DNA from 4 places in the Bacillus sp. 5w2 genome. Region 3 is predicted to be linked to each of the others. Evidence: riboswitches for the same ligand, from Rfam matches in the RefSeq annotation. Region 3 holds a riboswitch; each other region holds the start of a gene.
What was found. Region 3 has a riboswitch for S-adenosylmethionine ahead of ACXY7N_RS12255 (bifunctional homocysteine S-methyltransferase/methylenetetrahydrofolate reductase). Riboswitches for the same ligand answer to the same signal wherever they lie in the genome.

Region 1 (3,139 bases), on a different contig from region 3:
GCCGAGTATTTCAAATCGTAAAACAAATGTAGAGTTTCCACTTGAATTGCTTAAAGATAAGAAAGTTATTTATATTTCAATGGGGACACTACTTGAAGGGCTCGAACCATTCTTTAATACTTGTATTGATACTTTCTCAAATTTTGAAGGGATAGTCGTAATGGCAATTGGTGATCGAAATGATATTTCAAAAATAAAGCAAGCACCAGACAATTTTATAATTGCTCCATACGTACCCCAATCAGAAATATTAAGTGAAGCAGATGTATTTATTACACATGGCGGCATGAATAGCGTACACGATGCTATTTATTTTAATGTCCCATTTATCATAATTCCACATGATAAAGACCAGCCGATGATAGCACAAAGATTAACTGAACTTGAGGCAGCACATAGGTTATTGAAAGAGCATGTTAATGCGCAAACTTTAAAAGAAGCGGTAACAAACGTTCTTTCAAATGAAAAGTATAAACATGGTATACGAAAACTAAATGATAGTTTTTTAGAATGCGGTGGTTCAAATGAGGCAATTGCAGCTATTAAATCTCTTTTAAATAAATAGTGTGGACAATATAAAAGCATAGAGGTTCAACCTTTATGCTTTTATATTATTATCCCGCAAACTGCACAGCAGTATTTGCATGTAAAAAAGCAGTATCAAAAACAGGAACAGTAAGGTCGTTTTGGGAAATAAGCAAAGGGATTTCAGTACAGCCTAGTAATATACCTTCTGCGCCATTTTGAATTAATGATTTTGTAATTTGTAATAGTTTTTCTTTTGATGTTTCTGAAATAATTCCTTTACTTAATTCATTTAAAATAACATGATGAATAAAATTTCTTTCCTCTTCATTTGGGATAATCGTCTCAATATTATAATTCGCTAAACGTGATTTATAGAAGTCTTGTTCCATCGTTTGTTTCGTACCCAATAGTCCGATACGCTTTATATTTTGTTCTACCACTTCTTTAGCACTCACATCACCAATGTGAAGAAGTGGAATAGATATTGCACTTTCTACTTCTTCAGCAAATAAATGGACCGTATTGGAACACATTAATAAACAATCAGCTCCGGATTTTTCAACCTTTTTTGCAACTGTGACTAATTCGTTTTTCACTTCTTCATATTGATGATTTTGTAACAAAGTAGTTACTTCAACAAAGTCCATGCTATATAAAACAAGCTTTGCATTTTGATCATATTGAGAAAGTGTAAGTGTATTAATATGTTTATAGTATAACGATGTAGATTCCCAACTTAGTCCACCAATTAAACCGATTACTTTCATCATACATTCCTCCCGAAACAATTTTGAATTCATTATTTCATAATTCCGATAAGAATACAATGATATAAATGTGCTATTTAACAAAAAATAAAAATAATTAGAAAACTATTGTAATTTATCTTTCTTAGTGCCATAATACGAATTACAAATTAATACTTATCCAGAGAGGTGGAGGGTACGGCCCTACGAAACCTCAGCAACCCCTATGTAAAATCATAGGAAGGTGCTAATTCCGCAGAGGACACAATGTGTTTTTTGGAGATAAGAGGATTCTTGAACGTGAAAGAAAATGACCTCTTATGCAAGAGGTCATTTTTTGTTGTATAGAAAGGGAGTGTCGATGCATAATTCATTTTTAAAATAAATATAGAGTAATAAAAGTTGACTAATATGAGAGGGGAATTGTAATGAACAAATTATCAACAAAGTTAGTAGCAGCAATCGGAATTGGATCAGCGTTATACGGGATATTAGGACTTTGGGGATTTTCTATTGCACCAAATACATTTATTAAACCTGCATTAGCTATTTTAACTGTTTTTGGAGCGTTATTTGGTCCAGTAGCAGGACTGTTAATAGGACTTATCGGTCATATCGTAACAGATACAATCGCTGGATGGGGTATTTGGTGGGGGTGGGTTATTAGTTCAGGACTTATCGGCCTTGCAATGGGACTCATTCAAAAAAGAGTTGGCTTTAGTGTGAAAAACGGGACGTATAATAAGGGAGATATTTCTTATTTAGCCATTACTGGGTTAATTGGTATTGTCATTGCGATTATATTTGCTGGGGCATTCGATATTATTGTGATGGGAGAACCGTTTGACAAAATTGTTATACAAGTATTAGGAGCAACAATTGCCGATGTTATTGTATTTTTAGTTCTCGGATTGCCAATTACAATAGGTCTAGCTAAATCTAATAAGAAACATACACATTTAAAAATTGAAAAGTAGGGATGTTAACATGCAACCAATTATTTCTTTTGAACAATTTAGCTTTCAATATGAGCATGCGGCACAGCCTACTGTAAAAGACATTACATTTCATATATATCCTGGAGAAAAAGTACTAGTTGCTGGACGAAGCGGTTCGGGGAAATCAACGTTAGCTCATTGTATCAATGGGCTAATCCCATTTTCTTATGAAGGATTTAGTACTGGTAATATTTTAATTGCCGGAAAAGATCCGAGGAAAGAGAGTATATTTGAACAGAGTAAACAAGTAGGAACAATTTTGCAAGATCAAGATGCTCAATTTATTGGCCTTACAGTAGAAGAAGATGTAGCTTTTTATTTAGAAAATGAATGTGTAAATCAAGATGATATGAAAAAGATTGTTTCGGACGCATTAAAAAAGGTAAAGATGCATACTTTTCATAAACAAAGTCCACATGAATTATCAGGAGGGCAAAAACAAACTGTTTCTCTAGCAGGTCTGTTAACGACAAATGCTGATATATTATTGTTCGATGAACCGTTAGCAAATTTGGATCCGCTAAGCGCCTTACATACAATAGAACTTATTCAAGATATACATAAACAATATAATAAAACAATTGTAATTATTGAACATCGAATAGAAGAAATGTTAAACCTGGATTTAGATAAAATTATTTTAATTGATGAAGGTGAAATTGTTGCCATAGGGACACCAGAAGAGATTTTAGCGTCAAATATATTACCATCTATTGGCTTAAGAGAGCCTATGTACATAGAAGTATTAAAGAGATTACATTTTGATAGTAATAATGATGTAATATACCCAATTGAAAATCTTCAAAGGGAAAATGTTAGTAGCGTAATAAATGAGTGGATGGAGAAGCAAGCTTTTTATAAAGATAG
Region 2 (3,139 bases), on a different contig from region 3:
AATTTCTTCGTTGTTATATGTTGTGGGTTGGTGAAAATATCTTTCACAGTTCCACTTTCGATTACTGCTCCATGTTCCATAACAGCAACTCGGTCACATATACGCTGGATGACATTCATTTCATGTGTAATTAATAAAATTGTGATCCCGATTTCTTCATTGATTTTTAATAATAAGTCAAGGATAGAATCGGTTGTTTCCGGATCTAAAGCGCTTGTTGCTTCGTCGCTTAATAACACTTCAGGTTCGTGTGATAGTGCGCGTGCAATGGCAACACGCTGCTTTTGGCCACCAGAAAGTTCACTCGGATAGGCATCTTTTCGATTGAAAAGATCGACAATACGTAAGTATTTTTCTACCCTTTTTTCAATTTCTACTTTGGGAATGCCAGCAAGGCGTAAAGGTAATGCGATATTTTCATAAACTGTCACGGTTTTAAGTAAATTGAATCCTTGAAAGATCATTCCGATTTTTTGTCGCGCTTTTGCGAGTTCTTTTGCTGATAAAGTTGTTAAGTCTTGGTTGTTTACAATGATATTTCCTGTCGTTGGCTTTTCTAATAAATTTACACATCGAATTAATGTACTTTTACCAGCACCACTATATCCAATGATTCCAAATACTTCGCCCTTTTTTACTTGAAGGGAGGTAGGTTTAAGAGCTTCCACATTCCCTTTTTTTGTTGTGAATACTTTGGATACATTTTTTAATTCAATCATTATCGTCAGCTCCTACCAAGACGGTAAAACAGAACCATCAAATTTTTTCTCGATAAATTCTTTCACTTCTTTAGATTGATAAGCTTTCTTTAATTTATTTACAACAGCATCATCTTTATTTTCAGTACGAACAACGACCCAGTTCACATATGGTGAATCTTTTCCTTCACGGAAGATAGAATCTTTCGCAGGGCTTAATTTTGCACCTAATGCAAAGTTTGTATTAATCGCAGCTGCTTTTACTTCACTTAGTTGTGTCGGTAATTGAGATGCCTCTAATTCAACAATCTTTAAGTTTTTTGGATTTTCAATTACATCTTTCGCAGTCGCTTTTTCTGTAGCCTTTGGATCTACTTTTAAAACACCGGCTTTTTCAAATAGCTTTAAAGCTCGAAGTTCATTTGTTGGATCATTTGGTACAGCAATTGCGTCGCCCTCTTTTAAATCCTTTACATCTTTTAAGCTTTTCGAATATACACCCATAGGGAATGTTACTGTTGAAAATACTTCAGTTAATTTCATATTACGTTCAGCTTTAAATACGTCTAAATATGATTTCGTTTGATAGCTATTTACATCGAGGCTTTTTTCATCTAGGGATACGTTTGGTGCTACATAATCATTAAATACTTTTACATCAATTTCGAGACCGTCTTTTGCGGCAACTTCTTTTACCTTTTCAAAAATTTGTTCATGCGGACCGCCTGTTACACCGACAGTAATCTTTTTCTCATCTAACGCTTTTACTTCTTTATCTGAACCCCCGCTACATGCGCCTAATAATAATACCGCTCCACTTACAATGCTCAATAATACTTTTTTCATCTATAGTTCCCCCTTCATATACGTTCCAAAATAAAAAGCACCTCTCAAAAATAAGAGAGGTGCCGAATAGACAAAATAGGTTCCTCTCTTATCTTCCAAAACGAAAGCTCGTTTTGCAGGAATTAGCACCTTAGCTTATACGTCATAAGCTCGGTTGCCGGGCATCATCGGGCCAGTCCCTCCGCCACTCTTGATAAGAGTATGTGTATGTAGTTTTTTTAATATGCTACTAATAGTAAATCTTACAAAAAGAATTGTCAATGTTATTTTCTGAATATATTTTATTTTAAGGTAATCGAAACATTTCCTTTTTTATGCCCTTTTTCTACATATATATGAGCTTCAGTAATTTCTTCTAATCGGTAAGTTCTATCAATAACAGGCTTTAAATGTTCTGCTTCAGTTAGTTTTTTTAGTAGAATCATATCTTCTTTACTTACTTTTGCCATCATTCCATTCACAGATACATATTTCCCATTAGGTGTTAATGCCTTTTCACAAAGGGATTTTTTATGTTTTCCAACTGCATCAAATATAATATTGTAGCGTTCACCCCGCTTAGTAAAATCTTCTTTTGTATAATCAATTATTTTATCAGCTCCTAAAGATTGCACGAGTTCAAAATTTGAATGACTACAAACAGCCGTAACGGTCGCACCAAAATATTTAGCAAGTTGTACGGCAGCTGTTCCTACTGATCCAGAGGCACCATATATGAGCACTTGTTGTCCTTTTTTTATACGGCCCTTTCTCAGGAAATGTAATGCTGAAGTTCCGCCAAAAGAAATAACTGCCGCTTCTTCATACGTCACATTGGTAGGTTTTAATGCTATTAATCCACTTTCATGTACACATGTGTATTCGGCATAACCACCAAGGTTTAGTTCTGTTAATGCAAAAATTGGATCTCCTTTTTTAAATTGGGTTACATCTGTTCCAATTTCCTCAATTTCTCCAGCTAATTCTACGCCGAGTATAGGTTTTCTCGGTTTTCTGAAACCTAATATGATCCGCATAGGAATCCAAAATAAGAGGGGACTATTAAAGCCGCGTATTCTACAATCTCCAGTCGATACACTTGTTGCATGAATTTTAATTAATACTTCGTTCTTTTTAGGTGTAGGTTTCTCTATATTTTGAAGCTGGAGAACGTTAGGTGGTCCATATTTTGTGCAAATCATTGCTTTCATAATAACCTCCCGAATTTCGTTGTTTTTATTTACATCATATTTAAACCTTTCATCAAACATGTTGTTATTTAGAGTTGAATTTAAATAAGGACATTGGAAATCATATAGATTTAAAAGATAAAAAAGTGGTATTATTTGGTAAAGGGGGATTTTTATGAAGAAAATTATAGTAGCTTCTAGTTTATTACTTACAATTGGTTTAGGGGTAGGGTGTAGTAGTGATAAAGTATCGAAGACGGGTGAACCCAAAACGGCATCAGTAAAGAAAGAGAAGGATTTAGCCGCAAAAGATGTTTTTAATAAGGCGTATGAGAACTTAAAAAATGAAGAGTATGTAACGGTGATGCAGGATATGGATATAAAGGCTGATGGACAAGAACTGAGTATAATGAAGGCTAAAATACA
Region 3 (3,139 bases):
GGTTGTGCAGTAAGAGTGTATCTATAGAATAACTCATATTCTTACACCTTCTTTTACAAGTTTAATGGCTTGCTGTAAGTCTTGAATTAAATCGTTACTATTTTCAATGCCAACGGAAAATCGCAGAAGACGATTACATACACCGTTTGCTGTTCTGATTTCTTCAGGAATATCAGCGTGTGTTTGCGTTGCTGGATATGTCATTAAACTTTCAACACCACCAAGACTTTCAGCGAATGTAATTAAGGATAAAGATTGTAAGAATGGATTGATCCATGTTTCATCTTTCAGACGAAATGAGATCATGCCGCCTCTTCCAGGATAAAATACATCTGTCACCCCGTCTTCATCATTTAAATAAGCGACAACTGCTTTTGCATTTTCTTCATGTTGTCTCATACGAAGCGCTAACGTTTTCATACCACGAATTAATAGCCATGAGTCAAATGGGCTTAAGACCGCACCAGAGGCATTATGATAATGAGCGATTTCCTCACAAAGTTCCTTACCTTTTGCAACGACAAGTCCGCTTAGGACATCGTTATGTCCTCCTAAATATTTTGTTGCGCTATGAAGTACAATGTCAGCACCTTCTGTTAATGGTTGCTGTATATAAGGTGTGTAGAATGTGTTGTCTACAATAAGAAGTAGTCCGTGTCTTTTCGCTACAGTTGCGACAGCGGCAATATCAGTAACTTGCATTAATGGATTAGTCGGAGTTTCTATGAAAATAGCCTTTGTTTCAATTGTGATAGACTGCTCAATTTGTTTAATAGATTGTGTATTTACGTATCTACATCGAACGTTCCACTTTTTTTCGTGCTCAGAAAATAATCGATAAGTGCCCCCGTATAAATCTTCGGATACAATAAGTTCATCTCCGGAACGGAATAGGGAAAGGACAAGGAGAACAGCTGCCATCCCTGAACTACAGGCATAACCTTGTTCACCGTATTCTAAATCTGCGATTGCCTGTTCTAAAAGGCCGCGAGTTGGATTGCCAGTTCGTGAGTAGTCAAAGCCAGTAGATTTGCCAATTCCTTCATGACGATAAGCAGTTGAGAAATAAACAGGTGGATTAACAGTTCCTGTTGTAGTTTCGCTCCGGTTTCCGATTTGTGCTAGTTTTGTTTCGATAGTTGACATGTGAAAATTCCTCCCTTTTAAATTAACAATTAAGTGAATGTAAAATAAAAAAAGCCTTCTAAGAAGAAGGCTTTCGGTTTGAATAGAGTCTTCTTCTCATCTGTCAAATCTTTCACAATTTGCTGGAATTAGCACCTTATTAACAAATGTTAATGGTTGCTGAGGCGTCGTAGGGCCAGTCCCTCTACCTCTCTAGATAAGAATGTTCGTATGAAATTTTATTATGTTTTTAACTTTACAACAAAAGATAATTGAATTGCAACTTTATTTTAAATAATTTTTATTTTTCCGCAAGTGTCATTGACTTTTGCATTTGTGCGTGCTAAATTTATTAAAAAATTAGCAAACATTGTTAAAAGGGGAACGCATTTCCTTTTAGCTACATAAATAAAATAATAAAGACAACTCTTATTGAGAGCGGTGGAGGGAAAGGCCCTGTGAAACCCGGCAACCTTCAAACGAAATGTTTGAAACGGTGCTAATACCTGCAAAACGAATGTTTTGCATAATAAGAGGAGGAACGATTATGTCCCCCTCTTCAAAGTGAAGAGGGGGTTTTTATATTGATAGAAATGAGGGAGATTTGTGAAATTACTAGATTTATTGTCAAAAGGAATTGTAATAGGTGACGGTGCGGTTGGGACGTTATTACATTCACATGGTTTGCAAAGTAGTTTTGAAGAATTGAATATATCTGATCCAGATTTAATTATATCGATTCATAAGCAATATGTAGCTGCTGGGGCAGATGTGATTCAAACAAATACGTACGGAGCAAATGAAGCAAAATTACGTATGTATGGTTTAGAAAATCAAGTTACTGAAATTAATAGAGCGGCAGTAAAACTGGCGAAAGCATCTGTTACCGACAAAAATGCAATTTTAGGAACAATTGGCGGTATGAAACATATCGGAGCTGTTACGACAACTGATATGGAGCGAGAATTTATGTTGTTGGAACAGGCAAGTGCATTATTAGAAGAACAGGTTGATGGACTGCTATTAGAGACTTTCTATGATGAGTTTGAATTACTTCATGCTGTTCAGGTGTTACGAAAGCAAACGAATATTCCAATTGTAGCTCAATTAGCGTTACATGAGGCAGGTACGACTCAAAATGGAAATGATGTAAATGAAATATTAAAACAGCTATTAGATTACGGTGCAAATGTTGTTGGATTGAACTGCCAACTAGGGCCACTTCATATGACGGAAGCTTTTAAAATGATATCGATTCCTCAAAATGGCTACTTGTCAGCATATCCAAATGCAGGTCTTCCAAATTATGTGGAGGGACGTTACGTATATGAAGGAAGTCCGGCTTATTTCGAAGCGATGACACCGAAATTTATTGAGCAAGGTATTCGGTTATTGGGTGGTTGTTGTGGCACGACTCCAGAACATATTGAAAGTATGAAACGTGCTACTCTAAATGTTACGCCTGTAATAGAAAAGGATACGATTCAAAGACCAAAAGTAGTTCATACACATGAGAAACGTTCAAAAGCTCATGTCACTTTAGCAGAGAAAGCAAAAAAACAAACGACAGTAGTAGTGGAATTAGATCCACCGAAAACGTTAGATACGCAGCGGTTTTTTGAAGGCGCAAGAGCATTGAAAAGAGCTGGAGCAGATGCTATTACTCTAGCAGATAATTCATTAGCATCGCCTCGCATCTCGAATATGGCAATGGGAGCATTATTAACGAAGCATGATATTCCAGTATTGACGCATTTAACGTGTAGAGATCATAACGTCATCGGACTACAATCTCATTTACTAGGCCTATCAGCGTTAGGTATGGAAGAAGTGTTAGCTTTAACTGGTGATCCAGCACGTGTTGGTGATTTTCCAGGTGCCACTTCTGTATATGATTTGTCCTCTATTGAGCTCATTAAAATGATTAAAGAAATGAATGATGGGCGCTCTATTTTAGGGAAATCAATAGGTCCAGCAACAAGATTTTCAGTGGGAGGTGCGTTTAACCCGCATG
Region 4 (3,139 bases), on a different contig from region 3:
AAGGACACTTAGAAATTGGAGGGTGCGATACGACGCAGCTAGCAAAACAATACGGCACACCACTTTATGTATACGATGAAGAGTCTATTCGAGGAAAGTGCCGCGCGTTTCATCGTGCTTTTAAAGAAAGTGGTTTCTCTTATCAAGTAGCATATGCAAGCAAGGCGTTCTTGTGCATGGAGATGTGCCGAGTAGCTCGTGAAGAAAATATGTCATTAGATGTTGTTTCTGGAGGAGAATTATATACTGCGCTTCAAGCAGGATTTCCAGCATCGCGTATTCATTTTCACGGCAATAATAAAACAGAAGAAGAAATCGTGATGGCTCTTCAGGCTAATGTTGGTTGTTTTGTCGTAGATAATTTCTTGGAATTAGAAATTTTGCATGATTTAGCAGTGCAACACGGGAAATTTGTGAACATATTAGTTCGTGTAACGCCTGGAGTAGAGGCGCACACACATGAATATATTACAACAGGTCAAGATGATTCGAAATTTGGATTTGGCGTTTCGAATGGTCAAGCGATGCAAGCAATTGAACTTGCTTTACAAAAATCAAATTATAATGTGTTAGGAATTCATTCACATATCGGATCGCAAATATTTGAAACGGCTGGATTTGTTCGAGCGATTGAAGTTCTTCATCAATTTTTAGAAGAAGTGAGAGAGCGAACGAACTATGTAGTAAAAGTGCTAAATGTGGGCGGAGGATTCGGAATACGCTACACAGAGTCAGATACACCATTAACTCTTGAGACATATGTGCGAGCTGTAACAAATGCAGTGAGAGAACAATTTACAGTATGTAATTATCCATTGCCAGAAATATGGGTTGAGCCAGGCCGTAGTATTGTAGGTGATGCTGGAACGACAATTTATACAGTCGGATCTGTGAAAGACATTCCTGGTATTCGGAAATATGTATCAGTGGATGGTGGGATGACTGATAATTTAAGACCAGCTTTATATAACGCTCGTTATGAAGCGATGTTAGCGAATCGAGGGAATGATGAGAATGCGGAAATCGTTTCGATTGCTGGGAAGTGCTGTGAGAGTGGAGATATGTTGATTTGGGATATTACTCTACCGAAAGTGGCTTCTGCCGATTTACTAGCGATTTCTTGTACAGGGGCATATGGGTACTCGATGGCAAATAATTATAATCGGATTCGTAGACCGGCTGTCGTCTTCGCGAAAGGCGGAACATCACAAATTGTTGTAGAGCGTGAAACATATGAAAATATTATTGGGAACGATCGCATACGTATTAAAGAACTTGTTTAAGTAAGGAAAGGGAGTTGTTCTGAGGGGCAATTCCTTTTTTATAAAGTGAAACTATAATCAGTGTGGGCATTCCCCACTAATTATTAGTCCCCATCAATTGGGCGTTTACAGGCAGCAAGGCACTTTTCTCTTGCTGGATTTTGAGGTAAGAATTGTACGGCCTCTAAATGGTGGTATAAAATAAATAAAATATATCGGAAAACTAGGATTGAAAAAAATCAGAATTGTGATAAAATACAAATACAAAGCTTATCAAGAGAAGCGGAGGGAACTGGCCCAACGAAGCTCGGCAACCTGCTTATAGAAAGCAAGGTGCTAAATCCAGCAAAATGGAATCCATTTTGAAAGATAAGGTAAAATATATTACCGAACAGTCTTTTCGAAATGGGAAAGATTTTTTTTATGAATAAAAAAGGGGGGCTGTTCGCGTGAGCGTACGGGAACATTTTGAGGAAGTATCTGAGAAAATTCAAGCGATGCTTGCTGATATGAAATATGGTTCAATTACAATTGTTGTGCAAGATGGGAAAGTCATTCAATTAGAGAAAAGTGAAAAAGTACGTTTAAAGTAAAAAAAGCGCTGACTAGAAAAACTAGAGGCGGTTTTAACCTATTTTATGAGGTTAAAACCGTCTTTTTGCTTTTACAGGGGGAAAAAACATGTTGACGTATGAAACGTGGGATGAAAATGGCATTTCATTTTCGGAAGAAGATGAAACGAAAGGCGCGTTGTCAGTTTTAAGTTGGGCTTATAAAGAGTATAAAGATGAAATCGTATACGCATGTAGCTTTGGAGTAGAAGGTATGGTATTACTGCATCTTATAAACCAAGTAAATCCATCTGCTAAAGTTGTATTTTTAGATACAAATGTTCATTTTCAAGAAACGTATGAATTAATTCAAAAAGTGCGGGGACGATTTCCTTCATTAAATATTATAGAAAAACAGCCAGAACTTACACTTGATGAACAAGCGAAGCTGCATGGTGAGAAATTATGGGAAAGTAATCCGAATCTTTGTTGTAAAATTAGAAAAATTTTACCGTTAGAAAAATCATTAGCAGCGGAAAAAGCATGGATATCGGGCTTAAGGAGGGAACAATCAGAAACGCGTAAGCATACAAAGTTTATAAATCAAGATCATCGCTTTCAATCTATTAAAGTTTGTCCGCTCATTCATTGGACGTGGAAAGAGGTATGGCGATATGTATACAAACATAGCTTGCCGTATAACCCATTGCATGATGTTGGATATCCAAGTATTGGGTGTGAGAAATGTACGTTACCTGTAGGAGAGGGTGGCGATTCGAGAGATGGTAGATGGGCCGGGAAAGTGAAAACTGAATGTGGTCTTCATTACCAATAAGATGAATTTGAAAATAAAGCTAAGAGAGGGTATAGAAAAATGAGTACAGTAAACAAATTAATAAATCGTGTAGACGAGACATACGACGTATCACAAATTGAAAAAGAAATTCAGCTAGATAACATTGCATTAAGTGATTTAGAGCTATTAGCGACAGGGGGATATAGCCCTCTTACTGGTTTTTTAGGAAAGAAAGATTATGATTCGGTCGTAGAAACGCTTCGTTTAGCTAATGGGGGCGTATGGAGTATACCAATTACATTACCAGTAACAGAAGAAGTAGCAGAGACTCTAAAAGCTGGAGAGGAAGTAAAACTTGTTAACGGTGGAAATGTATATGGTGTCATTCAAATAGAAGATATTTTTGTACCAGATAAGGAAAAAGAAGCGTTACTAGTGTATAAAACGACGGATGAGGCTCATCCTGGAGTGAAAAAATTATACGAAAGACCGAACGTTTACGTTGGAGGAGCAACTATTCTTACGAAACG

Region 1: another riboswitch for S-adenosylmethionine. It lies ahead of ACXY7N_RS22510 (ECF-type riboflavin transporter substrate-binding protein); the one in region 3 lies ahead of ACXY7N_RS12255 (bifunctional homocysteine S-methyltransferase/methylenetetrahydrofolate reductase).
Region 2: another riboswitch for S-adenosylmethionine. It lies ahead of ACXY7N_RS25120 (MetQ/NlpA family ABC transporter substrate-binding protein); the one in region 3 lies ahead of ACXY7N_RS12255 (bifunctional homocysteine S-methyltransferase/methylenetetrahydrofolate reductase).
Region 4: another riboswitch for S-adenosylmethionine. It lies ahead of ACXY7N_RS05955 (YezD family protein); the one in region 3 lies ahead of ACXY7N_RS12255 (bifunctional homocysteine S-methyltransferase/methylenetetrahydrofolate reductase).

Annotation. Positions count from the first base shown of each region.
Region 1 covers NZ_JBTIWT010000016.1:81,340-84,478, forward strand. Annotated here, with positions in the region: gene ACXY7N_RS22500 (macrolide family glycosyltransferase) at 1-565, shown strand, start outside; gene ACXY7N_RS22505 (aspartate/glutamate racemase family protein) at 615-1,298, opposite strand; SAM riboswitch class I at 1,449-1,563, shown strand; gene ACXY7N_RS22510 (ECF-type riboflavin transporter substrate-binding protein) at 1,703-2,251, shown strand; gene ACXY7N_RS22515 (ABC transporter ATP-binding protein) at 2,262-3,139, shown strand, end outside.
Region 2 covers NZ_JBTIWT010000020.1:78,446-81,584, reverse strand. Annotated here, with positions in the region: gene ACXY7N_RS25125 (methionine ABC transporter ATP-binding protein) at 1-719, opposite strand, end outside; gene ACXY7N_RS25120 (MetQ/NlpA family ABC transporter substrate-binding protein) at 732-1,544, opposite strand; SAM riboswitch class I at 1,630-1,744, opposite strand; gene ACXY7N_RS25115 (NAD(P)-dependent alcohol dehydrogenase) at 1,826-2,734, opposite strand; gene ACXY7N_RS25110 (hypothetical protein) at 2,889-3,139, shown strand, end outside.
Region 3 covers NZ_JBTIWT010000005.1:86,665-89,803, reverse strand. Annotated here, with positions in the region: gene metC (cystathionine beta-lyase) at 1-37, opposite strand, end outside; gene metI (cystathionine gamma-synthase/O-acetylhomoserine thiolyase) at 34-1,146, opposite strand; SAM riboswitch class I at 1,240-1,349, opposite strand; SAM riboswitch class I at 1,552-1,661, shown strand; gene ACXY7N_RS12255 (bifunctional homocysteine S-methyltransferase/methylenetetrahydrofolate reductase) at 1,732-3,139, shown strand, end outside.
Region 4 covers NZ_JBTIWT010000002.1:320,430-323,568, forward strand. Annotated here, with positions in the region: gene lysA (diaminopimelate decarboxylase) at 1-1,283, shown strand, start outside; SAM riboswitch class I at 1,530-1,638, shown strand; gene ACXY7N_RS05955 (YezD family protein) at 1,712-1,855, shown strand; gene ACXY7N_RS05960 (phosphoadenylyl-sulfate reductase) at 1,944-2,648, shown strand; gene sat (sulfate adenylyltransferase) at 2,688-3,139, shown strand, end outside.